2 regions of the Klebsiella sp. I138 genome follow, and region 2 is predicted to be linked to the other one. Evidence: predicted binding sites of a transcription regulator. Region 2 holds the regulator's gene; the other holds the start of a gene.
What was found. The regulator PhoB, encoded in region 2, activates phosphate uptake and scavenging genes when phosphate is short. The targets are predictions, from matches to a motif close to CTGTCATAAAACTGNCNNAT.
Positions count from the first base shown of each region.

Region 1: kdgR (DNA-binding transcriptional regulator KdgR) is a predicted target of PhoB. The motif match lies at 13,635-13,654, and genes of this name have one in related genera.

Region 1 covers NZ_CP180447.1:726,550-742,021, reverse strand. Annotated here, with positions in the region: gene sdaA (L-serine ammonia-lyase) at 1-33, shown strand, start outside; gene ACMYSK_RS03395 (EAL domain-containing protein) at 157-1,722, shown strand; gene yoaE (CNNM family cation transport protein YoaE) at 1,790-3,349, opposite strand; gene manX (PTS mannose transporter subunit IIAB) at 3,797-4,765, shown strand; gene manY (PTS mannose transporter subunit IIC) at 4,821-5,621, shown strand; gene ACMYSK_RS03375 (PTS mannose transporter subunit IID) at 5,634-6,485, shown strand; gene ACMYSK_RS03370 (DUF986 family protein) at 6,540-6,998, shown strand; gene mntP (manganese efflux pump MntP) at 7,415-7,981, shown strand; gene rlmA (23S rRNA (guanine(745)-N(1))-methyltransferase) at 7,985-8,779, opposite strand; gene ftsI (peptidoglycan glycosyltransferase FtsI) at 8,841-10,532, opposite strand; gene cspE (transcription antiterminator/RNA stability regulator CspE) at 10,778-10,987, opposite strand; gene ACMYSK_RS03345 (DUF2627 domain-containing protein) at 11,028-11,144, opposite strand; gene ACMYSK_RS03340 (YebO family protein) at 11,783-12,067, opposite strand; gene mgrB (PhoP/PhoQ regulator MgrB) at 12,142-12,285, opposite strand; gene ACMYSK_RS03330 (YobH family protein) at 12,445-12,684, shown strand; gene kdgR (DNA-binding transcriptional regulator KdgR) at 12,752-13,543, opposite strand; gene ACMYSK_RS03320 (MFS transporter) at 13,721-15,094, shown strand; gene htpX (protease HtpX) at 15,176-15,472, opposite strand, start outside.
Region 2 covers NZ_CP180447.1:2,957,143-2,972,614, reverse strand. Annotated here, with positions in the region: gene phoA (alkaline phosphatase) at 1-1,122, shown strand, start outside; gene psiF (phosphate starvation-inducible protein PsiF) at 1,214-1,534, shown strand; gene proC (pyrroline-5-carboxylate reductase) at 1,612-2,421, opposite strand; gene ACMYSK_RS13855 (YaiI/YqxD family protein) at 2,538-2,996, shown strand; gene ACMYSK_RS13850 (DUF2076 domain-containing protein) at 2,993-3,694, opposite strand; gene aroL (shikimate kinase AroL) at 4,030-4,587, shown strand; gene ACMYSK_RS13840 (AroM family protein) at 4,951-5,628, shown strand; gene ppnP (pyrimidine/purine nucleoside phosphorylase) at 5,716-6,000, shown strand; gene rdgC (recombination-associated protein RdgC) at 6,066-6,977, opposite strand; gene mak (fructokinase) at 7,069-7,974, shown strand; gene sbcC (exonuclease subunit SbcC) at 8,065-11,199, opposite strand; gene sbcD (exonuclease subunit SbcD) at 11,196-12,398, opposite strand; gene phoB (phosphate response regulator transcription factor PhoB) at 12,608-13,297, shown strand; gene phoR (phosphate regulon sensor histidine kinase PhoR) at 13,319-14,614, shown strand; gene brnQ (branched-chain amino acid transporter carrier protein BrnQ) at 15,198-15,472, shown strand, end outside.

The sequences.
Region 1 (15,472 bases), 2.2 Mb from region 2:
GGTGGTCTGGCCATCAAAGTTCAGTGTGACTAAACCTTCCCCGTGTATATGCGCCCATCCGGGCGCATTTTTCTCTGTTATTTATTTACATCCACTACACTTGGTCGATAACGGTTGTTATTCTAATCAACACGTAGAGTCGACAGGGTGTCGCGCATGCAAAATGCACAAAAGGTCATTTCGACGTACCGCCGTAAACGGGTTACCATTTGTTTGATTGTTGCGCTCCTGACGTTGACCACCACGCTGGTCGTCCGATTTATTTCACAGCGTAGTTTAAATCAGCAGCGCGTCCAGATGACCACCAATAAAATGGTGGTGGCGATGGATAAAATTCTGCGGCCGCTGTCAGAACAACACCTGTCGTTGCTGCATCTGGTCGGACAGCCCTGCCAGGATGTCCGTCTGCCTTTGCGCAAACTGGCGGCCTCGCTACAAACCGTGCGCTCTATCGCCCTGGTTAAATCGAATATCCTCTACTGCTCCAGCATCTTTGGCGATCGTAACGTCTCGGTTCATCAACTGCAGCCAGCCCTGCCAACCCACCGGGCGCTGTTGACATTTTCGACCGATAGCACGCTGCTGGTTGGCTCTCCCATCCTGATTCAATGGTATCCATCCGCATTCAATAGCGCCGATGGTGTGATGATCATCATCAATATTGAGCTGCTGGGAGAGTTAATTCTCAATGCGAAATCATCGTTGATTACCGGCATTGGGCTTAGCGTCGGGGCGAAGAACTTTATCAGCGGTAGCGGGATCGTCGATCAACCCGCGCTTCCCGGCGAGCAGATTATTTACCGTCAACATTCAACGCAGTTTCCGTTTGCTATCAACGTCAGCGGCCCCGGAGCCTCGGCTATTGCGCTCAATGAGCTACCCGGTGAGCTGCCGCTGGCGCTGATCCTGAGTTTACTGATGACCGGAATTGCCTGGCTGGCGACCGCTGGCAGGATGAGTTTTTCCCGGGAAATCAGCCTGGGCATCGCCGCGCGCGAATTCACGCTGTGGTGCCAGCCGTTAAAAGACCTGCGTTCGGGAAAATGCACTGGTGTCGAGATTTTGCTGCGCTGGAATAATCCACGGCGGGGAAGTATCTCACCGGACGTTTTCATTCCTATCGCCGAAGGCTACAACCTGATCGTGCCCCTCACCCGCTATGTTATTGCGGAAACCGCGCGCCAGCTGCCGCTTTTCCCCAATGATAAAGATTTTCACATTTCGATTAATGTCGCCGCCCGTCATTTTGCCGAGGGTGAACTGCTGCGGGATCTGCATAAACTGTGGTTCAGCGCCTACCCCGTGCAGCAGCTGGTAGTTGAGCTCACCGAGCGTGATGTATTGCAGGACGGCGATCACCATATGGCGGAGCACCTGCATTTTAAGGGCGTTTACCTTGCAATCGATGACTTTGGCACCGGCAACAGCTCACTCTCATGGCTGGAAAAACTGCGGCCTGACGTGCTTAAAATTGATAAATCCTTTACCAGCGCCATCGGCGTCGACAGCGTGAACGCCACGGTAACAGATATGATTATCGCGCTGGCGCACCGGCTGCACATTGTGACGGTGGCGGAAGGCGTGGAGACCCAGCAGCAGGCCGACTATCTGCAGCACCACGGTGTCGATATTCTACAGGGGTATCACTACGCAAGACCGATGCCTGTTGAGGAATTCCCGCAGTGGCTGGCCGCCCGGCAGCAGGCCGATGCGGAGGCGTAAAATAAAAACGGCCGGCCTCCTGCGGAGACCGGCCGGTCATGATGACGAAAGATGACGAAAGTGAGGGTTACTCTTCTTCGTGGCTGTCGTGCACCGTTTTGACAACGCGTACCAGATCGACACGATAGTCGTTAGCTTCAAGAATAGTAAACTGCAGCGGTGCGCGTTCCACGACGTCGCCGGTACGCGGTATATGACCGTTAACGGCAATCACCAGTCCGGCAACCGTCGCGATATCCTCATCTTCATTGACGATGTCATCGAGCCCTACCGCCTGCTGTAAGGCGTGCAGGTCGGTCGAACCTTTGATCAACCAGCCGTCGCCATCGGCAACGATCTCCGGTGTTTCATCGGCATCCGGGAATTCACCCGCGATGGCTTCCAGGACATCCAGCGGCGTTACCAGCCCCTGCACCACGCCAAACTCGTTCGTCACGATAACGAAGCTCCCGCGTGCGCGGCGTAAAACGCCCAGCAGATTGATCGGGTCCAGCGTTTCCGGGACCACGATTGCCGGGGAAGCCGAGGCTAACGCCGCGACGTTCTCACCGGCCTCCAGCGCCACCAGCATCTCTTTGGCTCGCACGATACCGATGATTTCATCCAGCTCGCCCCGGCATACCGGGAACAGGCTGTGCGGCGAAGAGAGCAGCTGGCGACGAATCTCTTCTTCGCTTTGTTCCGCGTTCACCCAGCTGATTTCACCGCGCGGGGTCATGATACTGCGTAACGAACGCTGCGCCAGCGTCAGGACGCCGTTAATCATATAGCGCTCTTCTTCCGCAAACGCCCCTTCCGGTACCGGAACAGGCGCTGGACTCTCACCATCGTGGCTTACGGCGTGCTGTTTACGCCCGCCCATCATGCGCAGGATAGCGTCCGCCGTGCGTGCACGCAGCGGCAGCGTCGACTGGTGGCGAATAAAGTTGCGACGCGCCACCTGGTTGAAGAACTCAATGGTAATCGAGAAGCCAATGGCGGCGTACAGGTACCCTTTCGGTATATGGAAACCAAAGCCTTCAGCCACAAGGCTCAGGCCAATCATCAACAGGAAGCTCAGGCAGAGCACCACAACCGTCGGATGCTGGTTAACGAAGCGGGTCAGCGGCTTCGAAGCCAGCAGCATCACCATCATTGCAATAACCACCGCAGCCATCATCACCGGCAGATGGTTGACCATCCCGACGGCGGTAATCACCGCATCCAGCGAGAAGACCGCATCAAGCACGACGATTTGCAGCACCACCACCCAGAAGCTGGCATACCCCTTACCATGACCGGCATCATGCTGGCGGTTTTCCAGCCGCTCATGCAGTTCCGTGGTCGCTTTAAACAGCAAGAATATCCCCCCGAGCAGCATGATGAGGTCGCGCCCGGAAAAAGAGAAATCAGCAATGCTGAATAGCGGTTTGGTTAAGGTTACCATCCACGAAATGACAGATAGCAGTCCCAGACGCATGAACAGCGCCAGCGACAGACCGATCAAACGCGCTTTATCACGTTGTTTCGGCGGTAGTTTGTCCGCAAGGATGGCAATAAAGACCAGGTTGTCGATACCGAGCACGATTTCGAGGACGACCAGCGTCAACAAACCGACCCAGATAGAGGGATCCATTAAGAATTCCATGAGTTGCTCCAGTTTACGACAGACGGAGTCATCGCGATGTCATGCACGGCAGAGACAATCGTTGCTGGTAAAAAAGCGTAGCAGGTAGCGGCGGCAGAAAAGTGCCAGAAGGTGAAAAGACGTCGATGAGGGTCCATACAGCGGGCTATGCCCTATACTCCTGAGTAATTAAACGGAAGCTAAACATAGCAAAAAATGGAGGAAGATTGGAAAAAATTTTACCAGTCTTTGCAATAGGTAAGCCTATTTTTTGCGCTGCGAAATTATTACTCGCAGATGCGTGATTAACGGATCTTCATCACATTAATTATTTTTTCACTATCTAAAATAATTCGCGGTAGTAATTATTTTATATCTTACACCCTCACTGAATCGATTTTGTTCGCAAGAGTGATTCAGGATGTATCACATCAGATGATGCATTCACGATAATAAAGGAGGTAGCAAGTGACGATTGCTATTGTAATAGGCACACATGGTTGGGCTGCAGAACAACTGCTGAAAACTGCAGAAATGCTGTTGGGCGAGCAGGAAAACGTTGGTTGGATCGATTTCGTTCCGGGTGAAAACGCCGAAACGCTGATCGAAAAATACAACGCACAGCTGGCAAAGCTGGATACAACTAAAGGCGTGTTGTTTCTCGTCGATACGTGGGGAGGTAGTCCATTCAATGCTGCCAGCCGCATTGTCGTCGATAAAGAACATTACGAAGTCATTGCTGGCGTCAACATTCCGATGCTGGTCGAAACGCTGATGGCGCGCGACGACGATCCGTCGTTCGACGAGCTGGTTGCTCTGGCGGTGGAAACCGGTCGTGAAGGCGTGAAGGCGCTGAAAGCGAAAGCCGTGGAAAAAGCTGCTCCGGCGCCGGTTAAGGCGGCACCAAAAGCGGCAGCTCCGGCAAAACCTATGGGTCCAAACGACTACATGGTTATCGGCCTGGCGCGTATTGATGACCGTCTTATTCACGGTCAGGTGGCCACTCGCTGGACTAAAGAAACCAACGTTGCCCGCATTATTGTCGTGAGCGATGAAGTGGCGGCGGATACCGTACGCAAAACGTTACTGACTCAGGTTGCTCCTCCGGGCGTGACGGCCCACGTTGTCGATGTCGCGAAGATGATTCGCGTCTATAACAACCCGAAATACGCAGGCGATCGCGTCATGCTCCTGTTTACTAACCCTACCGACGTCGAACGTGTCGTTGAAGGCGGCGTGAAAATCACGACCGTCAACATCGGCGGTATGGCTTTCCGTCAGGGTAAAACGCAGGTGAACAACGCCGTTTCGGTCGATGAAAAAGATATTGAAGCATTCAAAAAGCTGAATGCCCGCGGTATCGAACTGGAAGTCCGTAAAGTTTCCACCGACCAGAAACTGAAAATGATGGACCTGATTGCCAAGGTGTCGAAATAACCTTGTGGGTCGGCCCCAATTTTCAACTTAAGACTTAATCAACAGGAGAAGTACAATGGAGATTACCTTTCTTCAGATTGTGCTGGTGTTCATCGTCGCGTGTATTGCGGGTATGGAGTCGGTACTTGATGAATTTCAGTTCCACCGTCCTCTGGTCGCCTGTACGTTGATCGGTGCCGTTCTCGGCGATATGAAAACCGGTATCATCATCGGTGGTACCCTGGAAATGATCGCCCTCGGCTGGATGAACATCGGTGCGGCGGTTGCACCAGATGCCGCGCTGGCATCCATCATTTCTACCGTTCTGGTTATTGCCGGTCATCAGGGTATCGGCGCCGGTATCGCGCTGGCTATCCCGCTGGCAGCGGCAGGCCAGGTTCTGACCATCATCGTTCGTACTATTACCGTGGCATTCCAGCACGCCGCTGATAAGGCCGCCGATAACGGCAACCTGACAGCGATTTCCTGGCTGCACGTGTCGTCCCTGTTCCTGCAGGCAATGCGTATCGCAATCCCTGCGGTTATCGTGGCAATCTCCGTCGGCACCAGCGAAGTTCAGGGCCTGCTGAATGCAATTCCTGAAGTGGTTACCGGTGGTCTGAACATCGCGGGCGGTATGATCGTCGTCGTCGGTTACGCAATGGTCATCAACATGATGCGTGCGGGCTACCTGATGCCGTTCTTCTACCTGGGCTTCGTCACCGCAGCGTTCACCAACTTCAACCTGGTTGCTCTGGGTGTGATCGGTACCGTAATGGCTATCCTCTATATCCAGCTGAGCCCGAAATACAACCGCGTAGCGGGTGCGCCAGCGCAGGCTGCTGGTAATAACGATCTCGATAACGAACTGGACTAACAGGTGAGCGAAATGGTTGATATGACTAAAAATACCACCGAGAAAAAACTCACTCAGAGTGATATTCGTGGCGTGTTCATTCGTTCTAACCTGTTCCAGGGGTCATGGAACTTTGAACGTATGCAGGCGTTGGGCTTCTGCTTCGCGATGGTACCGGCAATTCGTCGTTTGTACCCGGAGAACAACGATGCCCGTAAACAGGCGATTAAACGTCACCTGGAGTTCTTTAACACCCATCCGTACGTTGCGGCGCCGGTTCTTGGCGTAACGCTGGCGATGGAAGAGCAGCGTGCTAACGGCGCAGAGATCGACGATGGTGCCATCAACGGTATCAAAGTTGGTCTGATGGGGCCGCTGGCCGGCGTCGGCGACCCCATCTTCTGGGGTACCGTTCGTCCGGTATTTGCAGCATTAGGTGCAGGTATCGCGATGAGCGGCAGCCTGCTGGGTCCTCTGCTGTTCTTCATCCTGTTTAACGCAGTACGTCTGCTGACCCGTTACTACGGCGTGGCATACGGCTACCGTAAAGGTATCGACATCGTTAAAGATATGGGCGGCGGTTTCCTGCAAAAACTGACCGAGGGGGCGTCAATTCTCGGCCTGTTTGTCATGGGGGCCTTGGTTAACAAGTGGACGCACGTGAATATCCCGCTGGTGGTGTCGACAATCACCGGTCAGGATGGGCAGACTCGTGTAACCACCGTGCAGACCATTCTTGATCAGCTGATGCCTGGCCTGGTTCCACTGCTGCTGACTTTCGCTTGTATGTGGCTGCTGCGTAAGAAAGTTAACGCCCTGTGGATCATCGTTGGCTTCTTCGTCATCGGTATCGTCGGCTACGCTATCGGCCTGCTGGGCCTGTAATAATCCTGTTGTACGCCGGGGGCTTGCCCCCGGTTTTTTTTTACTGGAGGATGGATGACAATCACGGATCTGGTGCTGATTCTGTTTATTCTTGTTCTGCTGGCGTTTGCCATTTATGACCAGTTTATTATGCCCCGCCGCAACGGCCCGCTACTCCTGGCTATCCCCCTGCTCCGCCGCAGCCGCGTTGACGGGATCATCTTCGTCGGTCTGACCGCCATTCTGATTTATAACAACATCATTAGCCACGGCGCGCTAATAACCACATGGTTATTATCTGCACTGGCGTTAATGGGGCTGTATCTGTTCTGGATCCGGACACCGAAAATCATCTTCAAACCAACTGGCTTTTTCTTCGCCAATATCTGGATTGAATATAAGCGAATTAAAGAGATGAATTTATCGGAAGATGGCGTACTGGTGATGCAATTAGAACAACGGCGCCTGCTTATTCGCGTACGAAACATCGACGATCTGGAAAAGATATACAAACTTCTCGTTTCATCTCAGTGAGTTACAAATATAGCCTTCGCTATATTTCAGCAAATTTCGACAAAAGTAATATAGCCATGGCTATATTACTTTTGTTCACTTCAACCATATTATTTAACGATTTATTTACCCATAAATTCAAATGAAAATCGTTATCATTTGGTTATTGAAATAAATAAATCCTGTTATTGTTTTATATTCTAAAAATATGTTAAGGTTGCGCCCGTCGTTGGGGAGTAGCCGATTTCCTGCCTGTCAGGAAATGTACGTGTCAACATACTCGTTGCAAAACGTGGCACGTACGGGTTGAAGAAGATGTTCAATCAGGCGAGACCATAGACACATCACCGCTGTACGCGATACCCGGCTATCGGATCGCGTATATTTACTGGGGGTAGTGATGTGTCATATGGATTTTCCCCGGTCAGGACGCAATCATGAACATTTCCGCTACGATTCTTCTTGCCTTTGGCATGTCCATGGACGCCTTCGCGGCTTCCATCGGTAAAGGCGCCACCTTACACAAACCTAAATTCTCCGAAGCGTTGCGTACCGGGCTGATTTTCGGTGCTATCGAAACACTCACCCCGCTTGTCGGCTGGGGCATGGGGATGCTCGCCAGTCAGTTCGTGCTGGAATGGAATCACTGGATAGCATTCGTGCTGCTGGTATTTCTCGGCGGACGTATGGTTATCGAAGGTTTCCGCGGGACCGATGACGATGCGAGTGAAGCTCCCCGCCGTCATGGTTTCTGGCTGCTGGTCACTACCGCCTTCGCCACCAGCCTCGATGCGATGGCCGTCGGCGTCGGCCTGGCGTTCCTGCAGGTCAACATTATCGCTACCGCGCTGGCGATCGGCTGTGCAACGCTGGTGATGTCAACCCTGGGGATTATGGTCGGACGGTTTATCGGCCCGCTGCTGGGCAAACGGGCCGAAATTCTTGGCGGCATTGTGCTGATAGGCATTGGCGCCCAGATCCTCTGGAGCCATTTCGCCGGTTAACTCTCAGGCCTCGCGCTGCCAGCAATGGATCATAAAATCGGTCTGGCAGCGGAAAGTGGCCTGGGCACGCAGAGTTTCACGCACCGGCGGTTTTGCCCGCCACGCGAATGGCGTCATCTGCAGCAGCGCTTCAGCCTCGAGCCCGCTCAACTGCATTGGGTAAGCCAGCTGCTGTTGCTGACTCAAGGTAAAGCCCGCCATCTCTTCATGATTTTGCTCATGCAGACGCACCTCATCATAAATCAGCCCTTTCAGCTCCAGCAAATGCTGCGGCCCAGGTGTCGCGGTAATTACCCATCCGCCGGGTCTGACGACCCGGGCCAGCTCCTGCGCATTACAGGGGGCGTAAATCCGCACCACCGCATCAAGGCTGGCATCGTCGAACGGCAGACGCTGACTCGATGCGACGCAAAAGCTGACCTGCGGATAGCGTCTGGCTGCGGCGCGAATAGCAGATTTTGAGACATCCAGACCCCAGCAGTGGGCAGCAATCTCGGCAAACGCATGGGTGTAATACCCTTCCCCACAGCCGATATCCAACAGACGGTCAGGCGCAGCGGTGGATAGAAACGCGCTGATGGCGTCGCGCAAAGGTTGATAGTGGCCGGCGTCGAGGAACGCCCGCCGCGCCTGCATCATCTCTGCGCTGTCGCCCGGATCGCGGGAGCGTTTAAACTGCACCGGCAGTAAATTGACATACCCCTCTTTCGCCAGATCGAACTGGTGCCGCTGCGGGCAGACATAGCTATTTTCACGGCGGGCAAGCGGCGCGTGGCAAAGTGGGCAACTGTATGACATGACAACTCCGGTGTCGCTGAAAGGGCGAAAGTGTAGCGCTATTCGCCCTTTCAGACCACTGTTACAACGCCGGCGGCGCGGCATCCCCGTTATGCATCACAATCAGATTTTCCGAACCCTGCGGCATACCGTCCGGCATGACATTTTCCAGTCGCAGCACATCTCCCATGATCTGGCTAAAGACCGGCGCGGAGACCGCCCCGCCGTAATAGGCGCCGTTGCTCGGATTGTTAATCACCACCACCAGCGCAAACTGAGGATGGCTGGCAGGCGCCACGCCTGCGGTATAGGCAATATACTTATCGATATATTTGCCGTCTGGTCCAATCTTTTTCGCCGTCCCGGTTTTTACCGCAATGCGGTAGTCGCGCACCGCCGCCTTAGTTCCGCCCCCGCCCGGCAGCGCCACGCTCTCCATCATATGTTCCACTTCATGCACGACAGGCTCTGGCATCACCCGCGTCCCAATGACCGGCGGGTCGATGCGGGTGATGGACAGCGGTCGTTCGATACCAAAACCGCCGATGGTGGCATAAACGTGAGCCAGCTGTAGCGGGGTTACCATCAGACCATACCCGAAGGCAAAGGTGGCGCGATCCAGCTGACCCCAGTAGCGACGCTGAGGCATCAGGCCCGAGCTTTCGCCCGTCAGCCCCAGGCCGGTCGGGTCACCAAAACCAAACGCTTTGTAGGTATCGATAAGGTGCTGAACGGGCATCGCCAGCGACAGATGCGACACACCGGTATCGCTGGATTTTTGCAAAATGCCGGTCAACGACAGTTCCGGATAATAGCCAACATCGCGGATTCGGTGGCCATCGAGCACAAACGGATGGGTATCCACCACGCTGTCCGGCTGAACAATCCCCTGCTGCAATGCCGTCATCACCACCAGCGGTTTTACCGTTGAACCCGGTTCAAACGTGTCGCTAATGGCGCGGTTGCGGAAATCATCCAGTTTGGCGTCATCACGGTTATTAGGATTGAAGTCCGGGTAGCTGGCCATCGATAAAATCTCGCCGGTGTCGATTTTAATCAGCACCGCCGCGCCAGATTCCGCCTTATTCCAGTTTACCGCATTATCCAGCGCATCTTCGGTGACCGTCTGCAGGCGTTCGTCGATACTCAGCTGAATATTATGTGCGGGTACTGCCGCCACTTCGGTGATATTTTCCACCACGTGACCATGACGGTCTTTTCGCACCAGCCGGCGCCCTGCTTTGCCCGTCAGCTGCGCATTAAAACTCTTTTCAACGCCCTCAATGCCCTGATTATCGATATTGGTAAATCCAAGCAGGTTAGCCGCGACGTGACCCGCTGGATAAAACCGACGCGATTCATCGCGCAGGTTAATCCCCGGCAGATGGAGCTTATCAATCCATTCAGCCTGTTCAGGGTTAACCTGACGGGCCAGATAAATGAACCGCATATGCGGGTGGCTTTCAACCCGTTTAGCCAGCTCACCCAGGTTGAGATGCAAGGCCTCTGCCATCGCCTGCCAGCGAGGACCATAGCCTACTCCCCCTTTCTGCATCATCGTCTGCGGATCGGCCCAGATGGCGCTGACAGGAACGCTGACCGCCAGCGGACGGTTTTCACGGTCGCTGATTGTGCCTCGTTGGACGTCAATGGGCTCTTCTCGTAACGAGCGCATATCTTCTTGTTTAACAAGGTTATCCGGTGAAATTATTTGCAGCCAGGCCACGCGCCCTAACAGCAATCCGAGACAACAAAGAATCGCCACGCACAGCATCCCAAAACGAAGAGGGGTAAAATTTGCAACTGACTTACTTTTGTTCTTTTGCACCGTAGCTCCAGCATTATTTTGCAACCCTCTGATTTAACAGAAAATCGGCAAAACAGAATGCGAAACTATGCGAATAAGGATGTTGTTTTGCAACAAAGCACGACGGAAGGGGAGAAATGGAAATGTTTTGCAATAAAGACTAAAAAGCCCCGCAGAGGCGAGGCTTTTCTTACAAGATGAGTGGTCTTGAATCAGATAGCAGTAACGTTAACTGCTGCCGGACCTTTCTGGCCGTCCTGAATTTCGAACTCAACGTTCTGGCCTTCAGCCAGAGTTTTGAAGCCATTACCCTGGATAGCGGAGAAGTGTACGAACACATCTTTGCTGCCATCAGCCGGAGTAATGAAACCAAAACCTTTAGACTCGTTGAACCACTTAACTTGACCTTTAATCTTTGCCATTTGCAAAATTCCTTAGACTGTTTTTTTCGCCCACAGGCGCTTACATAGATAAAACTGACACACTACTGCATGAGGCACTAATATAAGGTTCGGCAGAGAAGCGGTATTCAACGACAACGTGTTTACTCAGAACTTCTTTACTGAAAATGCCACACATAAACAGAACTGTACCTCGTTTAACCCGAAACGTGTTATCACATACTACGAAAACAATGGCAAGCCATTTTTAAACGTGTCTCGATCCTTCGCACAAATTATAAGGGAATCATTTGATCACCTGCACATTTATGCGCCTTTGCCGCACGGGAAGGCCCGTGTTGCTTGCTGAGGATTAGCGATATAGTTAACCCAATGGTTGCAACTTTTTTTACCATAGCTCAACAACTTCAGTCGCTCCAGCAGCCAGGGGATTCGAACGATGTGGATTCAGAAGAGTGAGGCCAGGCAGGTGCATAACGATGCGTATAAAAGCTCATATCTATAGAAGAAAATTGGCATACCTTGAGGATATACAGGGATATAAATTGGGCTCAGGATTACGTCATAAATATAATTCATAATACAATTTAAACATGAAACATTAATGACACTATTTTTGCTTCAGACAATTAAAACAGAATGTTATTATTTTATTTGATTAACTAAAAACCCAGTAACATCAATGCCAGAATTGCGAGCCGGAACACATTAAGTGGGGGAATATGTGTGACAAAACGGTCAGAAAAGATAAGAAAAAGTTATAGTGCGCCACGCTGGTTCAGGTGCACACCTGGCCGGTGCACACCTGTCAGTTAGTTACCGTTCAGCAACGAGACGAATAAAGTCGTCATCGTCCTTTTCTCCCGCTGAAGTCTTGGCAACCTCTTCTTTCTCAGGCTCATTGGCTTCACAGAGGCGGCGCAGTAGCGCATTTTGTCGCTTTTGTTGGTCCAGTAACGCCTGCAGCAGTTCAATCTGCTCATTGGTGCGCGAACTTGCGCGATTAACAAAAAACCATAACAACAAACCGACAAGCAGCAGCACGACGGAAAGTGCCAGCGATGCCAGATTTAAGATCCCAGGATTTAGTAACTCACTCATTTCACCACCTCAAAGAGAAGGCGTACATTCTACCACTCGCAGAGCAGAAGAAAATCGGTCGTAATAAAAATGTCTTACCAGGGGATGAACTTGTTGATTGTGCAGATGCCGCTGAAAAACTGTACATCTTGATCGCACATTACGTTAAGCATCTGAGTCCACAGCAACAAACACCCTGCTATGACGACTATCAGCAAAACCCAGCGTAATTTTTTCACTCCATTCTCCGCATCAGTATTCGATGTTTCCAGGATAACATGAGCATCTTAAACCGTGGCTAACTGTAATACGAAAGACAAGTTTAGGAATCATAGACTTGTTTCAATACGTGTAGCTGTCAAAATAAACGCAGGGATAAAGCAAACAATGAGGCAACAATGCGATTAATCATTCGTTCCATTGTAGTACTGGCTATCGTATGGATTGGCATATTATTAAGCGGCTATGGCATCTTGATTGGCAGCAATGAGAACGCAGCCGGACTGGGGCTTCAGTGTAAATATCTGACCGCTCGCGGTACCAGCACCGCACAATACGTTCATTCTGATAGCGGTATTATCGGCCTTACCGACTGCCCGATTTTACGTAAAAGCGAAACCGTTATCGACAAAGGGTGATGCGAATATGCGACAGCGGGAAGCGCGTTCCTGCTGTCGCTCTGCCTATACCCGACGGTCATTCTTTTCAGAATGGATAGTCGTTATACCCCATCTGTTCAGAAATTTTACGCGCCGCCGTGTGTAACATCTCGACGTATTCGTTCAGACGCTCCTCAGAGAAACGCAGCGTCGGGAATGAGATGCTCAGACCAGCAATCACCACACCAAAGCGGTCGAAGACCGGTACGCCAATACAGCGCAGCCCTTCTTCCTGCTCTTCGTTATCTTCGCCATAGCCCTGCTGGCGCACCTGATCCAGAACGCCGAGCAGCTCTTCAGTACTGGTGATGGTACGGTCGGTGCTGCGTTTGTATTCCACACCTTCCAGAATCTGCTCAACTTCAGCGCGATCTCGCCACGCCAGCAGCACTTTACCTATCGCGGTACTGTACAGCGGATTGCGGCGACCGATGCGTGAATACATCCGCAGGTTGTACATTGAGTCTATTTTGTGGATGTAGACGATGCTGTCTTCGTCCAGCGCCCCCAGGTGGATTGTCTCTTTCGTCAGACGTGAAAGCTCACGCATCTGGATGTCGGCACTGCGCACCAGATCGACATTCTGCAGCGCACGCGCGCCCAGTTCGAACAGCTTCAGGGTCAGAGAGTATTTCTCAGATTCGCCTTCCTGAGCCACATAGCCCAGCGATTTCATGGTCTGCAAAAAGCGATAAACGGTGCTTTTTGACATCATGACGCGCTGAGACAGTTCGGTAATGCCGATTTCACGCTCTTCACCAAGCGCCTGCAGAATGCCAAAAACCTTCAAGACCGAAGAGACAGAATCTGGCTGCTTATCCAAATCTGCAACTGCCATTTATCACCTCATCGTAACTGTTTTATAAAAATTAGAACCGGTTTTTATTATAAATTCGCATCACGGCCCTCGCAATCGATCTTCTGCTCAATCGTTACAAATCTGCGACATACAGCCGAATAATCAATGCTAAAATCATTACTCAGAGAATAATTACCCTAAAGACACATACTCAACATGGATAAAAACATTTCCGATGGCCTGCCTATACCGCAGCGCTACGGTGCAATTCTGACCATCATTCTAGGGTTAGCCATGGCGGTACTTGACGGAGCGATAGCCAACGTGGCTCTGCCGACCATTGCCACCGATTTAAATGCCTCACCGGCCGCCTCGATCTGGATAGTCAACGCCTATCAAATCGCCATTGTGATTGCCCTTCTGCCGCTCTCCTTCCTCGGCGATATGTTTGGTTATCGACGCATCTACAAAATCGGTCTTGCGCTGTTTACCTTAACCTCTCTGGCCTGCGCACTCTCTCAGACCCTGGAGATGCTGACCCTCGCACGCGTTGCGCAGGGGCTTGGCGGCGCTGCCCTGATGAGCGTCAACACGGCGCTGATCCGGCTTATTTTCCCCCAGCGATTTCTTGGCCGCGGGATGGGAATTAACTCCTTCGTGGTGGCTGTTTCCTCGGCAGCCGGCCCCACGATTGCGGCGGCTATTCTCTCCGTCGCCTCCTGGCAATGGCTCTTTTTTATTAACATTCCGCTGGGGATTGTTTCGCTGATCCTCGCCATGCGCTACCTGCCGGCCAATACCGGGCGTAGCAAAATTACCCGTTTTGACCTCCCCAGCGCCATTATGAATGCGCTGACCTTCGGCCTGTTGATCACCGCCCTCGGTGGTTTTGCACAAGGCCAGTCCGGGAAGCTTGTGCTCGCAGAAGTAGCCGCGATGCTGATTATTGGCTTCTTTTTTGTTCGCCGCCAGCTGCAAATGCCGGTACCGCTGTTGCCAATTGACCTGCTGCGTATTCCGCTTTTTTCCCTTTCTATTTGCACCTCCATTTGCTCTTTCTGCGCGCAAATGCTGGCGCTGGTCTCTCTGCCCTTCTTTTTGCAGTCGATGATGGGGCGCAGTGAAGTAGAAACCGGGTTGTTACTGACGCCGTGGCCCTTAGCCACCATGGTGATGGCACCGCTGGCGGGTTATATGATTGAAAAGGTCCATGCGGGATTGCTGGGGGCCATTGGTTTACTGGTAATGGCCTGCGGATTGTTTGGTCTGGCGCTGTTGCCCTCGTCGCCTTCCGATCTGGATATTATCTGGCGTATGGCGCTATGTGGCGCCGGTTTTGGTCTGTTCCAGTCACCGAATAACCACACCATTGTCTCTTCTGCGCCGAGCCACCGCAGCGGCGGCGCCAGCGGAATGCTGGGAACCGCGCGTCTGCTCGGTCAAAGCACCGGCGCGGCGCTGGTCGCCCTGCTCCTCAATCTGCAGGGCAACAGCGGCACACACAGTGCCCTGCTGCTGGCCGGTGGACTGGCGGTGATTGCCGCCGCCGTCAGCGGGCTTCGTGTGACCCAGCCCCGTCCGGGACAATAGCCACTCTCGCCGGGCTTCGCCCATAAAAAAATCCGCAGCCCGAAGGCCGCGGATTTTTGTTTTATCTTCTCAGAAACAACCTTACTTCAGGTATTCCCCACTGCGCAGCGCTTCAATACGCTTATCCAGCGGCGGGTGAGTCATGAACAGTTCGCTCATTGACTTCGCCTTACCGTTGATACAGAACGCCATCATGCTGCTGGCTTCCTGCGGCTCATAGCTGGTTTTCAGACGTTGCAGAGCGGCAATCATTTTCTCACGACCGACCAGTCTGGCAGACCCGGCATCCGCGTGGAATTCACGATGACGCGAGAACCACATGGTAATGATGCTGGCCAGAATACCGAACACCAGCTCCAGCACGGTAGCCACGGCAAA
Region 2 (15,472 bases):
GCGCTGCCGCTGACCGGACAATACACCCATTATTCTCTGGACAAGAAAACCGGTAAACCAGATTACGTGACCGATTCTGCCGCGTCCGCGACAGCCTGGACGACCGGCGTGAAAAGCTATAACGGCGCGCTGGGCGTCGATATTCATGAAAAAGATCACCAGACCATTCTTGAGCTGGCGAAAGCGGCAGGGTTTGCGACCGGTAACGTCTCTACGGCGGAGCTACAGGACGCCACCCCGGCAGCCCTGGTGGCACATGTCACTTCACGTAAATGCTACGGCCCCAGCGTCACCAGCGAAAAATGTCCCGGCAATGCGCTGGAAAAGGGCGGTAAAGGTTCGATTACCGAGCAACTGCTGAATGCCCGCGCGGATGTGACTTTAGGTGGCGGGGCAAAAACGTTTGCGGAAACCGCGACAGCCGGTGAATGGCAGGGCAAAACCCTGCATGAGCAGGCCATTGCGCGCGGCTACCAGATTGTCACCGATGCCACCTCCCTGGCCGCCGTCAGCGAAGCGAATCAGGGCAAACCGCTGCTGGGTCTGTTCTCCGACGGCAACATGCCGGTGCGCTGGGAAGGGCCGAAAGCGTCTTACCACGGAAATATTGATAAGCCAGCGGTAACCTGTACCCCGAACGGTAAACGTGACGCCTCTGTTCCGACGCTGGCACAGATGACCGAGAAAGCGATCGGTCTGCTGAGCAGCAACGAGAAAGGGTTCTTCCTGCAGGTTGAGGGAGCGTCCATCGACAAGCAGGATCATGCGGCGAACCCGTGTGGCCAGATTGGCGAAACCGTTGACCTTGATGAAGCGGTACAAAAAGCGCTGGAGTTTGCTAAAAAAGAGGGCAACACGCTGGTTGTTGTCACCGCGGATCACGCGCACGCCAGTCAGATTATTCCCGCTGATTCGAAAGCGCCCGGTCTGACCCAGGCGCTGACGACCAAAGACGGTTCCGTGATGGTCATCAGCTACGGCAACTCGGAAGAAGAGTCGATGGAACATACCGGCACGCAGCTGCGTATTGCCGCCTATGGTCCGCATGCCGCAAACGTGGTGGGCTTAACCGATCAGACCGATCTGTTCTACACCATGAAAGCCGCGCTGGGCCTGAAATAAACCGCAGCCGATGGCGAATTACTGCCATCGGCTGGTTTTTTTCCCATCTGCGACCAGACTTACAGAGATTGACTGACAAAAGGATGGTGCGATGAAAATAACATTACTGGTAACCCTACTTTTTGGTTTTATCTTTGTGACGGCGGTGAATGCCGCGGAAAAAACGCCCACGCCCCAGCAGCAAAAAATGACGACCTGTAACAAAGAGGCTTCGTCAAAGACGCTGAAAGGGGACGAGCGTAAAGCGTTTATGAGTCAGTGTCTTAAGAAAGATGCACCGGCGCCGAAAAGTAAGGGGCTAACGCCTCAGCAGCAAAAAATGGGCGAGTGCAACGGTCAGGCAACTCAGCAGTCTCTGAAGGGGGACGATCGTAATAAATTTATGAGCGCCTGCCTGAAAAAACAGGGGTAGCGCACAGGGGTCTGAGCGGACGGTGTAAAAACGGGTGAGGCAATGCCTCACCCGATATCAATATGATGGCAGGGAGATCAGGAGCGGCTGAGCTTTTCTGATTTTTCCATGCATTTGACCATGGCTTCGATCACCGCTGAACGGAAGCCTTTTTCTTCCAGTACCCGCACGGCTTCGATGGTGGTCCCACCTGGCGAGCAGACCATATCTTTCAGCGTTCCCGGATGTTCTCCGCTTTCAAGCACCATTTTGGCCGATCCCATCACTGCCTGAGCGGCAAATTTATACGCCTGAGCGCGCGGCATCCCGCCGAGGACGGCAGCATCCGCCATCGCCTCAATAAACATAAAGACGTAGGCCGGAGCAGAGCCGCTGACGCCTACCACCGGGTGGATCATCGGTTCGGCGATAATTTCAGCCTGGCCGAAACAGCGGAAAATGGTCAGTGTTTCGGCAACTTCTTCACTGGTCACCAGGGCGTTAGGCGTCACGGAGGTCATGCCGGCGTTAACCAGCGACGGTGTGTTCGGCATTGCGCGAACGATCTTGCGATCGTGGCCCAGTGCGCGCGCCAGCTGATCGAGCGTGACGCCAGCGGCAATTGAGATAACCAGAGAATCTTTATTCAGGCTTGAGGCGACTTCGCTCAGCACTTTAATCATGATCCCCGGTTTGACCGCACCGAAGACAATATCTGCGACCTGGGCGACTTCCTGCGCGCTCTGCGCGGCATTAATGCCGTACTGGTCGTGCAGGGCCGCCACTTTGTCCGGCGACGGGGTATAGACCCAAATTTGCCCGGGCTGCACCTGGCCGCTGGCGATCAGACCACCCAGAATGGCCTTACCCATATTCCCGCAGCCGATAAAGCCAATTTTCTTCTCCATCACCGTTCCCCTTTGCTTATTTTGTCGTGAGTTATCTAGCTTATCACTCTGGCGCTTTCCCGGGGGACAAAAGCAGGTGACAATGATATCTCCCTTTTTCGTCGACAGGAGCCGGAATGGCTATTTGGGTTGATGCGGACGCGTGTCCGAACGTCATTAAAGACATTTTATTCCGCGCCGCCGAGCGCACGCAGACTTCGCTGACGCTGGTTGCCAACCAGCCGCTGCGGGTGCCGCCGTCGCGGGTTATCCGCACTATGCGCGTGCCGCAGGGGTTTGATGTGGCCGATAACGAAATCGTCCGCCTGTGCGCGCCGGGTGACCTGGTGATTACCGCCGATATCCCGCTGGCGGCAGAAGTGCTGGCGAAGGGCGGAGCAGCCTTGAACCCGCGCGGTGAGCGCTACAGCGATGCGACTATTCGCGAACGTTTGACGATGCGTGATTTTATGGAAACCATGCGGGCCAGCGGCGTTCAAACCGGCGGCCCGGATAGTTTATCGCAGCGCGACCGGCAACAATTTGCCGCCGCGCTGGAGAAGTGGTTGTCAGAGACGAAACGCCCGCAGGGTTAAACCCAGCTGTCGTCATCGCCGCTGTAATCGTCGTCGTTACCCATGCCAGCGTCGAAGTCAGAGTTCCAGGTGTTGTTATCCGCGAGGAACTGATTATCGTCCTGGCGGAACGGATCGTCCGCGCCGGCTGCGTCCTGCGTCTGGCTGAGGTCGGGCTGCGGTTTCTCTTCAATAATATTGACGATCTCCTGCGGATGCGAACCGCTGAACATATTGGTCAACATATTGCCCAGCACCACGCCGCCAGCCACGCCAGCTGCCGTTTGTAGCGCTCCGGCCATAAAACCGCCGCCGCTGCGCGCCGCCTGCGGAGCATAGTTCTGCTGCGGCATTTGCTGAGCATACTGCGGCTGCGCGTTGGTCTGCGGGCGTCCGTATTGTTCGGCCCCTGGAATAGGGTCTGAGCCACGAGACTGGCCGCCGCCAAACAGGCCGGAGAGGAACCCACCGCTGCTCGGTTTAGCCGCCTGCAGCTGCGTCACCTGGCTTTCCAGCGCCTGGATACGATCGTTGAGCTGCTTAATGGCCGCTTCCTGAATCAGGATTGTTTGCGCCATGTAATAAGGGGCCGCCGGCTGCTCTTTCATGTGTTGCGCAATCCGCTCCTCGGCGCTGGCATCGCGCGAAGCGCTCTGCGTCCCGGCCTCTTTCAGGCGGGAAAACAGTCCATCAATAAGGCGTTGTTCTTCAGATTGCATGGTACTTTCCTCTGTCATACTGGTCGTTTAGCGTCAGAGTGCGTCTGAACGGACCATGTTGTAAATATGTTGATGCGTAAAGCTATGCATAAATGTGTTACCGTTTACGCCAGCCAGCGGCTGGAAAATAACCGTTGTTAATAAGTAAATCTGGAATAACACTTAATGCAATGATAGGTTTACGCGACAAATCCTTTTGCTGTCTGTATCGGGAAAGGTTTGTTAGTTTAATGTAACGTTTATTTTACGGTTATTGCTGCGCGATTTTGCCGGTATCATTGCTTACTATTCGTATTCATTTTCCCGCGATATGCGGAACCAGGGGGTCTTCAGTAATGACACTGCCAATCTTTCTCATCGGGCCACGCGGCTGCGGTAAAACGACCATCGGCCATGCGCTGGCGCGGGCGCGTCATTACCAGTTTACCGATACCGATCATGCTCTGCAGGAGCGTGAACAGCGTACGGTGGCGGCTATCGTTGAGCAGGAGGGATGGGCACGTTTTCGTGAGCTGGAGTCTGAAGCGCTGAAAGCAGCCACGCAGCCGGAGACGATTGTCGCGACGGGTGGCGGTATTATTCTGACCGAAGGTAATCGTCAGTTTATGCGTGAAAACGGCGTGGTGATTTATCTCCAGGCCTCGGTTGCGGCGCTGATCGATCGCCTTGAAGCTTATCCGAAAACAGAGCAGCGCCCAACGCTGACGGGCAAACCGGTCCGTGATGAAGTCGGTGAGGTACTGGCGCAACGAGAAGCGCTGTATCGCGCCACCGCACATCATATTGTTGATGCAACCGCGACGCCGGATGAGGTCGTCAGGCAAATATTGGCGACGCTGCATGCGGATTCTGCCTCTCCTCAGGTTAAATGTGCCGAAGGGGCAAAAGAGTAGCGCGCTTTGCGATACCCGACTTAAGCCGTAGCGGAGCGCCTGTCCTTGTCCCGATTTACCGGGCGCTACCCACTTTACCTGCCGGAACGCCCGACGGTGTGATGTTGAACCGGCGCCACGTTATCCTTCTCCGTGCCCGGGCGCAATACCGGGCATTCATCACATTTCCAATTCATCAGTACTTCTGATGAATCCCTAAGGTACGGATTTTTCAGCAACGTACCTGACCCCTCAGCAATCTTTACATTCAACGGCGGCGCTAAGCTGCTACGCTTCTGGTCGGTTGTTTTTTAGCCAACTGGGGGGCGAATGTGGTGTGTAGTAAGCCTGTGCTGAAGCAGTGGTAGTGAAAAGGTACGTGATATGAGTACAACGATGGCCATTTTAACCGTTGGCGTGGTACCGGTGGCTGAGGTATTGCCACTTTTAACCGAACATATCAGGGAAGAGCAGATCACTCATATTAGCCTGTTAGGCAAAATGACGCGTGAAGACGTTATGGAAGATTATGCCGTTGAGTCCGGCGACGAGCGCCTGCTGACGTTATTGAATGATAACCAGACAGCCGAAGTGTCGCGCCAGAAGGTCGAGCGTGATTTAAAGCATATTATCGCGATGCTCGACAGGCAAGAATATGATGTCATTCTGTTTTTAAGTTCCGAAATGCTCAGCGGCCTCACGGCGCGCAATGCCATTTTACTGGAGCCGCAGCGGATTATTCCGCCGCTGGTGGCGTCGATTGTTGACGGACATCAGGTCGGGGTCATTGTTCCCGTTGAGGACGTGCTGCCCATGCAGCAGCAAAAATGGCTTTCGTTAGAAAATGCGCCTTACTATGCGCTAGCCAACCCGACCAGCGGCAGCGATAGCGATTTATTGACCGCCGGGCGGGCGTTGCTGGAACAGGGCGCCGACGTGCTGGTTCTGGACTGCCTGGGTTACCATCAGCATCACCGGGACGTATTGCAAAAAGCGCTGGATGTGCCGGTTCTGCTGTCAAATGTGCTGGTTTCACGACTGGCGGCAGAACTATTAGTTTAACATTGTCCACGGGATTAATTTTGCGTGACAGGGGCAAGGAGCGCCCCCTATATTGAGGCTTCAACAAAAGATCATAAGGGCTTGTTTATGCTTCAAAGCAATGAATACTTCGATGGAAAAGTGAAATCTATTGGCTTCACCAGCAGCAGCACCGGCCGCGCGAGCGTCGGGGTGATGGCGGAAGGGGAATATACCTTTGGTACCGCGCAGCCAGAAGAGATGACGGTAGTGAGCGGTGCGCTGAATGTGCTGCTGCCGGGGGAAACCGAGTGGAAAGTGTATGCCGCCGGTGAAGTATTCAATGTGCCAGGCAACAGCGAGTTTAATCTGCAGGTGGCTGAGCCAACGTCTTATCTGTGCCGCTATCTGTGATTCAATGCCTTCCTGCCGTGGCAGGAAGGCATTTTGCTCGATTTGTCGAGCGTTGCCGGTGCAACTTAGCGCTGCGCTTCTCCGCCCAGGCCTTCCACCAGATTCTGAATCAATGCCGCCAGCTCGCCGGTCATCAGAATAAAGTCGGCGTCAAAACGCTGAGCGAAATCTTCCCGGTCAATATCTTCATTCTGATCCCGCAGTTCGTCACAGAACTTCAGACGTTTGATTGAACCATCGTCACACATCAGGAACTGAATGCGCTGCTGCCAGTCGAGAGCCAGCTTGGTCACGACTTTACCGGCTTCAATGTGCACGGCAATTTCGTCGCTGACCAGATCCTGTTTCTTCGCCCGAATGACGCCGCCATCTTCCAGCATCGCTTTCAGTTCGGCTTCATCCAGCAGCTGGAAGCCCTGGGCGACGGTCCCGGATCGGACCCATTCGGTCAACGTCAGCTCGATTGGATTTTCCAGCGCCAGCGGTACGACCGGCAGCGAACCTAAGGTCTTACGCAGCAGCGCCAGCGTATCTTCCGCTTTCTTGGCGCTGGCGCAGTCGACCATGATCAGCCCGTTAACGGTGTCGATCCACATCATTGTCTGGCTGAAGCGGCTGAAGGCGCGCGGCAGCAGAGAGTGCAGCACTTCGTCCTTCAGCGAATCTTTCTCGGTTTTTTTCAGCTTACGGCCCTGCTCGGCTTCCAGCTTGAAGATCTTGGCTTCCAGCGCCTGTTTGATAACCGGTGACGGTAGGATCTTCTCTTCTTTACGTGCGCAGATAACGATCTGGCCGTTTGCCGTATGTGTTAGCGCATCGCTGTGCGAGCCCATCGGCGATACCCAGCCGGTCTTCGCCATATCCTGGCTACCACAAGGGGTAAATGTCAGCTCGGCCAGCTGTTTTTCCATCTCCTCGGCATGTAATGAAATGTCGCGGCTGAGACGGTAAACCATTAAATTTTTGAACCACAGCATGATAATTTCCACGGCGTTGTCGTTAAATCCAGCGGGCATGATAGCGAATTGTCGCTATGCTTGCATTGTTAATCGGGGAGAGGAGCTTACAGTGCGTATTGGTATTGATCTGGGCGGCACAAAAACAGAAGTCATTGCTCTGAGCGACCGGGGAGAGCAGTTATTTCGTCACCGTTTGCCGACTCCGCGAGAGGATTACCGGCAAACGATAGAGAACATCGCCGCGCTGGTCGGGATGGCGGAACAGGCGACCGGGCAACGCGGCAGCGTCGGCGTCGGGATCCCTGGGTCGATTTCGCCCTATACCGGGGTGGTGAAGAATGCTAACTCCACCTGGCTCAACGGCCAGCCGTTTGATAAGGACCTCAGCCAGCGTTTGAACCGCGAAGTCCGCCTGGCGAATGATGCCAACTGTCTGGCGGTTTCAGAAGCGGTAGACGGCGCCGCCGCCGGGGCACAGACCGTGTTTGCGGTGATTATCGGCACCGGCTGCGGGGCGGGAGTCGCGATACAGGGGCGTTCCCATATTGGCGGCAACGGGACCGCGGGTGAGTGGGGGCATAACCCGCTGCCGTGGATGGATGAAGATGAGCTGCGCTATCGTGGAGAAGTGCCGTGCTATTGCGGTAAACAGGGGTGTATTGAAACCTTTATCTCCGGTACCGGTTTTGCCACGGATTACCAGCGTTTGAGCGGCCAGCCGCTAACGGGGAATGCGATTATGCAGCGGGTGGGTGAACAAGATCCGCTGGCCGAGCTGGCGCTGAAACGTTATGAGATGCGTCTGGCGAAATCTCTGGCCCACGTGGTCAATATCCTCGATCCGGACGTGATTGTGCTGGGCGGAGGAATGAGCAACGTCGAGCGCCTGTACCAGACGGTGCCTGGGCTGGTGAAACAGTGGGTGTTTGGCGGGGAGTGCGAAACGCCGATCCGCAAAGCCGTCCACGGCGATTCCAGCGGCGTGCGCGGCGCGGCCTGGCTATGGCCGCTGTAAGCCGCTAACCGCGTCCCGGGCTGCGGCATAATGTCTGCACCCGGGCCGCCATTCGCTTCCCCGACCGGCGTCGGGGAGGTGTGCGGATAGTTACTCTACCGCAAAGGATTTATCCAGGCGGCTGTATCCCAATCCATTGATTTTTTTCACCTTAATTTGTACCGGAATGCGCTCCTTCATGGCTTCGACGTGACTTATCACGCCGATCACTTTGCCGCTGGCGTTAAGGGCATCTAAGGCATCCAGTGCGGTATCCAGCGTTTCACTATCGAGTGTGCCAAACCCTTCATCAAGGAACAGCGAATCAATGCGTGTTTTGTGGCTGACCAGATCGGACAGCGCCAGCGCCAGCGCGAGGCTGACAAGGAAGCTTTCGCCGCCGGAGAGGGTTCGGGTATCGCGCACCGCATCTGCCTGCCAGGTATCAACCACTTCCAGCTCCAGCGCTTCGCTGGCCTTGCGCTGGAGCTGATAGCGCCCGTGCAAGCGATTCAGCTGATGGTTCGCCAGCCAGACCAGGTTATCCAGGGTTAGCCCCTGGGCGAATTTGCGGAACTTATCGCCTTCTTTAGAGCCGATCAGCGAATTAAGCCACGCCCAGTCCTCAAGCTGCTGCTCGGCGAGTGCTATCTCCTGGCGTAGCGCCTGCTGGCGCTGCTGGTTCCCGGCGTTTTGTTTCAACTGCTGGTGGATTTCACCCTGCCGGGCGCTGTTTTCTCGCAGCTGTGGCGCCAGCTGCTGAAGGCGGGCCTGAACCTGTTCCAGTGGCTGGGTGAGGTCGACGTCTGCCGGGGGCTGTTGTTGATGCTGGTTAAGTGCATCGCGTGCGCGTAGCGCCAGGGCGCTATTCTGCTGGAGGGTGTTTTCCAGCGTCTGTTTGAGCTGCTCCAGACGCTGGCGTGTCTCCCCATCGAGCAGGGCATCGAGGAAGGCCTGCTGGCTGACAAATGGGCTGCCGGACAGCGCGGCGGCAAACTGGGTTTGTGTCGCCAGCAGTGCTTCCTGCTGCTGACTTTGCTGCTGGCACAGCGTCTGCCACTGGCTATGCAGCGCCAGGCAGTCGTCATGTACCTGACGCCAGCCTGTTAGCGGCGCCGGGTCGGCAGTTTCAGTTGTCTCCGGAAGCGTCTCCAGCAGCGGCGTCAGCTGTTGAAGCTGCTCCTGCAGAGCGACCCATTCATTCTGTTTTTCCTGCCACAGGCGAGTTTGCGCTTCCCGCTGCTCCAGCCAGCTCGCCACCTGATCGGCCTGCGGGGCGCTAAGGGCGAAGGCGGAAAGCTCCGTTTCCAGCTGCGCGCGACGCTGGGCCTGTTCTTGCTTGAGCTGGCTGAGCTGCTGTTGGCACTCTTGCTGCTGGCTCTGCCAGGCCAGTCGCTGCTGGTGCTGATACAGCTGCTGTTCACGATCTTGCTGAGCCGCCAGCCAGCCGGGAATATCATCCTGTGGCCGCAGTTCACAATGGAGTTCACTGGCGGTGGTTTGCCACTGCGAGGTGAGCACTTGCTCCTGCTGGAGAAGTGAGTCTAGCTCTTCTTTCTCTTTAACCTGTTGTTTTAGCAACGCCTCAAGCTGGCCACGTAGCTGAGCGCCTTCTTCCGCCAGCTGTTTGACCTCACGCTCCAGGCTATCCCGGCGGGCTTGATTAACGCCGGGTACCAGCGCCTGGTATTGCGCGACCGCCGGGTGTTCGCTGGAGCCGCAGAGCGGACAAGGCGCGCCGGGCTGCAGGCGAGCGCGCTCTTCCTCCAGTCCGGCAATACGTGCTTCCAGCTCACAAATGGCCTTCACATCGCTGAACTGCTGATTTTTCTCTTTGTACGCCAGGCGGCGCTGGGCCAGGGTTGTTTCCAGCTTCTCCTGCTCCTGACGGCGAGCCTGCTCGGTTGTTTGCAGTTGCTGCTGACGCTGACGGAGAGGCAGCAGTCGGCCATGCAGCGTGGAAAGCTGCTGGCGCAGCGGGCGGGCAGCGGTGTGCTGTGCCAGGCTGGCGGTGACCTGTTCTGCATTCAGCGTCAGCGCCGCAGGTGGCAGTTCATCCAGCTTACGGGCGGTTTCCGTTAGCCGCTGTTGTACTGCGCAGCGCAGCTGTTCATCGCGAGCCTGTTGCTGGAAGGCCGCCCGCCATCCCGCCAGCGAGGTTCCCCACAGTCGATAGCTGTCATGCTCTTTAAGCCAGATGCTGAGCGCATGATGGGCGTCCTGTAGGCGCGTCATCTGCTGACATGCGGCGAGGCGAATCCCCGCACGTAGCCGCAGTCGGTCATGTAAGCGAGTATTTACTTCTTCCACCTGGCGGTGGGTTTGCGCCAGGGCGGCCGTCTGCTCCTGTTGCCGGGTCCACAGCGGACGAAGCTGCTCTGCGGGCTGCGCGTTGAGCAGTGTGGTGAGCTGCGGCTGGGCCTGCTCCAGCGCCTGCTGTGCGTCCTGCAATTTGGCCTGGGCCTGAGCAGCTTCTGCGCTTAATTCCTGCTGGCGCAGCAGCCACTGCTGCGCCGTTTGCAGGCGCGCTTGCTCGCTGAGCTGCTGGCGCTCCTCATCAGTAAGTGCTTGCAAACTTTGCTGAAGCGCCTGCTGCTGCTCATCGCTCAGGAGCAGGACACCGGAGGCCTGGGCCTGGAGCTTCTCCAGTTCGTTGCGGGCGATCTTATGTTTTTCAAACACCTGGGCTGATATCTGGCCGTAGATTTCGGTACCGGTTAGCTCTTCCAGCAGCTCGGCGCGCTCTTTGGGTTTGGCATTGAGGAAGGCGGCAAACTGGCCCTGCGAAAGCAGCATTGAACGGGTAAAACGGCCGTAATCCAGCCCGGTGAGCGAGGCGGTAAGTTCGAGCTTATCTTTGACTTTGTCGGCGATGATCTGCCCGTCATCGCAGCGGGCCAGCTCAACGCGCGGGGCCTGTAGGTTACCCTCCGGCTGATTGCGGGCGCGGTTCTGGCTCCAGAAGGCGCGATAGGCCGTCCCTTTGACCTCAAATTCCACCTCCGCCAGACACTCGGCGGTATCACGGGTCATCAGATCGTTTTGCGATTGCGACACGCTGCTCAGGCGGGGCGTTTCGTGATACAGCGCGAGGCAGATGGCATCCAGCAGAGTGGTTTTCCCGGCGCCGGTAGGGCCGGTAATGGCGAACAGCCCGTTGCTGGCGAAAGGCTCCGCGGTGAAGTCGATTTTCCATTCGCCTTTGAGCGAGTTGATATTTTTCAGGCGCAAACTCAGAATTTTCACAGATGCTCCTCACCGTTCAGACTATGCAGCGTTTCGTTGAACAGCTGCTTCAGGCGCTCCTGCTGCGTCTCTTCCAGCGTTTCCAGCGCCAGGCGGCGTTCAAACACCTCCTCAACCTGCAGTTCGCTCAGCGTTTCCCGCCGCTCACCCGCCAGGATACGTTCACGCTGGGCACGGCTGCGGCGTACCAGCAGTACTTCCACCGGCAGATCTTCGGTCTGGGCCTGAATTTTTCGCTGAATATCATGCAGATATTCGTCGCTGGTAATTTCGATGTCCAGCCAGACGACGGGCTGCTGTGGGCTATCCTGCCACTGCGTGAGCTGTTCACTGATGCTGGCAAAATCGCCTTTCAGCACTGCCAGAGGCTGCGTCACCGGCACTGTCAGAGGGCAAACCTCCGTCAGATGCCCGTCGGTGAAGGTCACCAGATTGACGCTTTTGCTTTTCCCCGTCTCGTCAAAGCTGAGGGCGATGGGCGAGCCGCTGTAGCGAATATGCTCGCAGCCACCGATCTTCTGCGCCCGGTGAATATGGCCGAGGGCAATATAATCTGCGGGCGGGAAATGGCTGGCGGGAAAGGCCTCCAGCGTGCCGATGTAGATATCGCGAACCGCGTCGCTTTTACTGGCGCCGACGGTGGTCAGGTGGCCGCTGGCGACGATTGGCAGTGGACGATCGCCGCGCAGGGCACAAGCTTCTTCATACTGCTGTTGATAATAGTCGCTGATGGCGCTCAACAATTGCTGCTGCTTTTCGCCGCTGGAGTGGCCGGCCTGGCTGGTGATCAGCTCGCGCGGGCGCAGGAAAGGCACCGGGCAAAATACGGCGCCGGGTGTGCCGTCGCGCCGTGGCAGAATAAAGGGGGCATGGCCGGCGCTGGCCACCACCGTGGTTTTCAGAAAGGCCAGAATATCGCGGGATTCGTTCAGCGTGGCCACCGAATCGTGGTTGCCCGCCAGCACCACCAGCTGACAGCCGGTTTGCTGAAGCTGAACGACAAAGCGGTTGTACAGCTCGCGGGCGTAGCTTGGCGGCGAGCCGGTATCAAAGATGTCGCCGGCGACAATAATGGCATCGACCTCGTGCGCCTGCGCACTGGTCAGCAGCCAGTCGAGAAAGGCCGAATGTTCGGCGGCGCGGCTTTTGCTGTAAAAGTTCTGGCCAAGGTGCCAGTCAGAGGTATGGATGATGCGCATAAGTATTCCCTGGCGAAAAAGCATTAGCGCATTATATACATGTCATCCGTCGCGTTGCCCCTTTAACACTTTCAGGATTGAGTGTTACTCCTTGTCATTATTCAAAATCCGCTATCATATGACGGTCATTTTTTTCATAAATCTGTCACAAAACTGACGCATAATGACGCCGCACTCTATACTGATGGCTAAAAAATACAGGGTAAATAATGGCGAGAAGAATTCTGGTCGTTGAAGATGAAGCTCCGATCCGCGAAATGGTCTGCTTTGTTCTGGAGCAAAACGGCTTTCAGCCCGTCGAGGCGGAAGATTATGACAGTGCGGTGAATCAACTCAATGAACCCTGGCCTGATTTGATTCTCCTCGACTGGATGCTGCCGGGCGGATCGGGTCTGCAGTTTATCAAGCTGCTCAAGCGTGAAGCGATGACCCGCGATATTCCGGTCGTCATGCTGACCGCGCGGGGTGAAGAAGAAGACCGCGTACGTGGTCTGGAAACCGGCGCCGATGATTACATCACCAAGCCTTTCTCGCCGAAAGAGCTGGTGGCGCGCATCAAAGCCGTAATGCGCCGAATTTCGCCGATGGCGGTTGAAGAAGTGATTGAAATGCAAGGGCTTAGCCTTGATCCTTCCTCGCATCGCGTGATGACCGGTGAAAGTCCGCTGGATATGGGGCCGACGGAGTTTAAATTATTACACTTCTTTATGACCCACCCGGAACGTGTCTACAGCCGCGAACAGCTGCTGAATCACGTCTGGGGAACGAATGTGTATGTAGAAGACAGAACGGTGGATGTGCATATTCGTCGTCTGCGTAAAGCGCTGGAACATAGCGGCCATGACCGGATGGTGCAAACGGTCCGTGGCACAGGATATCGTTTCTCCGCCCGTTTCTGAATCTCGACAGGAGTGTGAACCGTGCTGGAACGGCTGTCATGGAAAAGGCTGGCGCTTGAGCTTTTCTTATGTTGTATCCCGGCCCTGATTCTCGGGGCGGTGGTGGGTTATCTGCCGTGGTTTTTGCTGGCGGCAGTAACCGGACTTCTCATCTGGCATTTCTGGAATTTATTACGTCTTTCATGGTGGCTGTGGGTTGACCGCAGCATGACACCTCCGCCGGGAAGCGGCAGCTGGGAACCGCTGCTGTACGGCCTCCACCAGATGCAGATGCGCAATAAAAAGCGCCGACGCGAACTGGGCAGTCTGATCAAACGCTTTCGTAGCGGGGCGGAGTCTTTGCCCGATGCGGTGGTGTTGACGACGGAGGAGGGCGCCATCTTCTGGTGTAATGGTCTGGCTCAGCAGATCCTCAATCTGCGCTGGCCGGACGACAGCGGACAAAACATTCTCAATCTTCTGCGCTACCCTGAATTCGCGAACTACCTCAAAAACAGGGATTTCACAAAACCGCTTAATCTCGTCCTCAATACGTCTCGTCATCTGGAAATCCGCGTGATGCCCTACAGCGACAAACAGTGGCTGATGGTGGCGCGTGATGTCACGCAGATGCACCAGCTGGAGGGCGCACGGCGAAACTTTTTTGCCAACGTCAGCCATGAGCTTCGCACGCCGTTGACGGTGCTGCAGGGCTATCTTGAGATGATGCAGGAGCAGGTGCTGGAAGGGATGACGCGCGAAAAAGCGCTGCATACGATGCGCGAGCAGACCCAGCGCATGGAGGGGTTAGTCAAGCAGCTGCTGACGCTGTCGCGGATTGAAGCGGCGCCGACGCTGGCGATGAATGACAAAATCGATGTGCCGATGATGCTACGGGTGGTGGAGCGCGAAGCGCAGACGCTCAGCCAGCAGAAGCAGACGATCCACTTCCACGTCGATGAGAGCCTGCAGGTGCTAGGTAATGAAGAGCAGCTGCGCAGCGCGATGTCCAATCTGGTGTATAACGCGATCAACCATACGCCGGCAGGGACGGAGATTACCGTCAGCTGGCAGCGTGCGCCCCATGGCGCGCTGTTTAGCGTTGAGGATAATGGGCCAGGAATTGCGCCGGAGCATATCCCGCGCCTGACCGAGCGGTTTTATCGCGTGGATAAAGCCCGTTCGCGGCAAACCGGCGGCAGCGGTCTTGGGCTGGCTATTGTGAAGCATGCGGTAAATCATCACGACAGCCGGCTGGAAATTGAGAGTACGGTGGGGAAAGGGACGCGTTTTAGTTTCTTACTCCCGGAACGTTTAATTGCCAAAAAAAGCGCCTGATCGCGCCATTGTCAGCATTTCTTGCCAATGACCAGCTTCGGCTGGTCATTTCAGATTGCTGACAAAGAAGGAAAAAGCGTGGTTTTTCCTTCTTTGTGGTGAGCAGCCGAAAATCAATGAATTGATTTTCCTTGTTTTTATAATTGGGTGGAATATGGCAGAACGGCATCGTTTTGACGTTTTTCATTCATCTCCAATGACCAGCTTCGGCTGGTCATTTTCGTTTGCAGTCACTTTTTCCCCGCGTAATTAATGAACGTCTGCTGCTTTTTTGTTCGCATGATTAGCCGGAGGTTTTCCTTCAATATGGTCAATAATTCCGGTCTGTGAAATAGACTTAGCATAATCATCTGCTTTTGCGATCCCGCCTTGCATTAAAACGTTATAAGCGTTTAAATTGCCCCCCATACAGTCGCAGACAGACTGTTTTTGCGTGGTAATTCAAAAAACAATTCTTTCCCACGCCGCTTCGGGAGCATATCTCGCTGAGTTTGCCGGCAACCGCCGCTGTATCATCCCCTAAGGGAAGGCACGGTATTTTCCGTTTGTTAACAACACCACACCCACAGGCAGTAATGAATTTATGACCCATCAGTTAAAATCTCGCGACATTATCGCGTTGGGCTTTATGACCTTCGCGTTGTTCGTTGGCGCAGGCAACATTATCTTCCCTCCGATGGTAGGTTTACAGGCTGGTGAACACGTCTGGACCGCCGCTATTGGCTTTCTGATTACCGCCGTGGGTTTACCGGTGCTAACGGTCGTGGCGCTGGCGAAAGTCGGCGGTGGCGTTGAAAGTCTGAGTACGCCTATCGGTAAAGTTGCCGGTATCCTGCTGGCGGTGGTCTGCTATCTGGC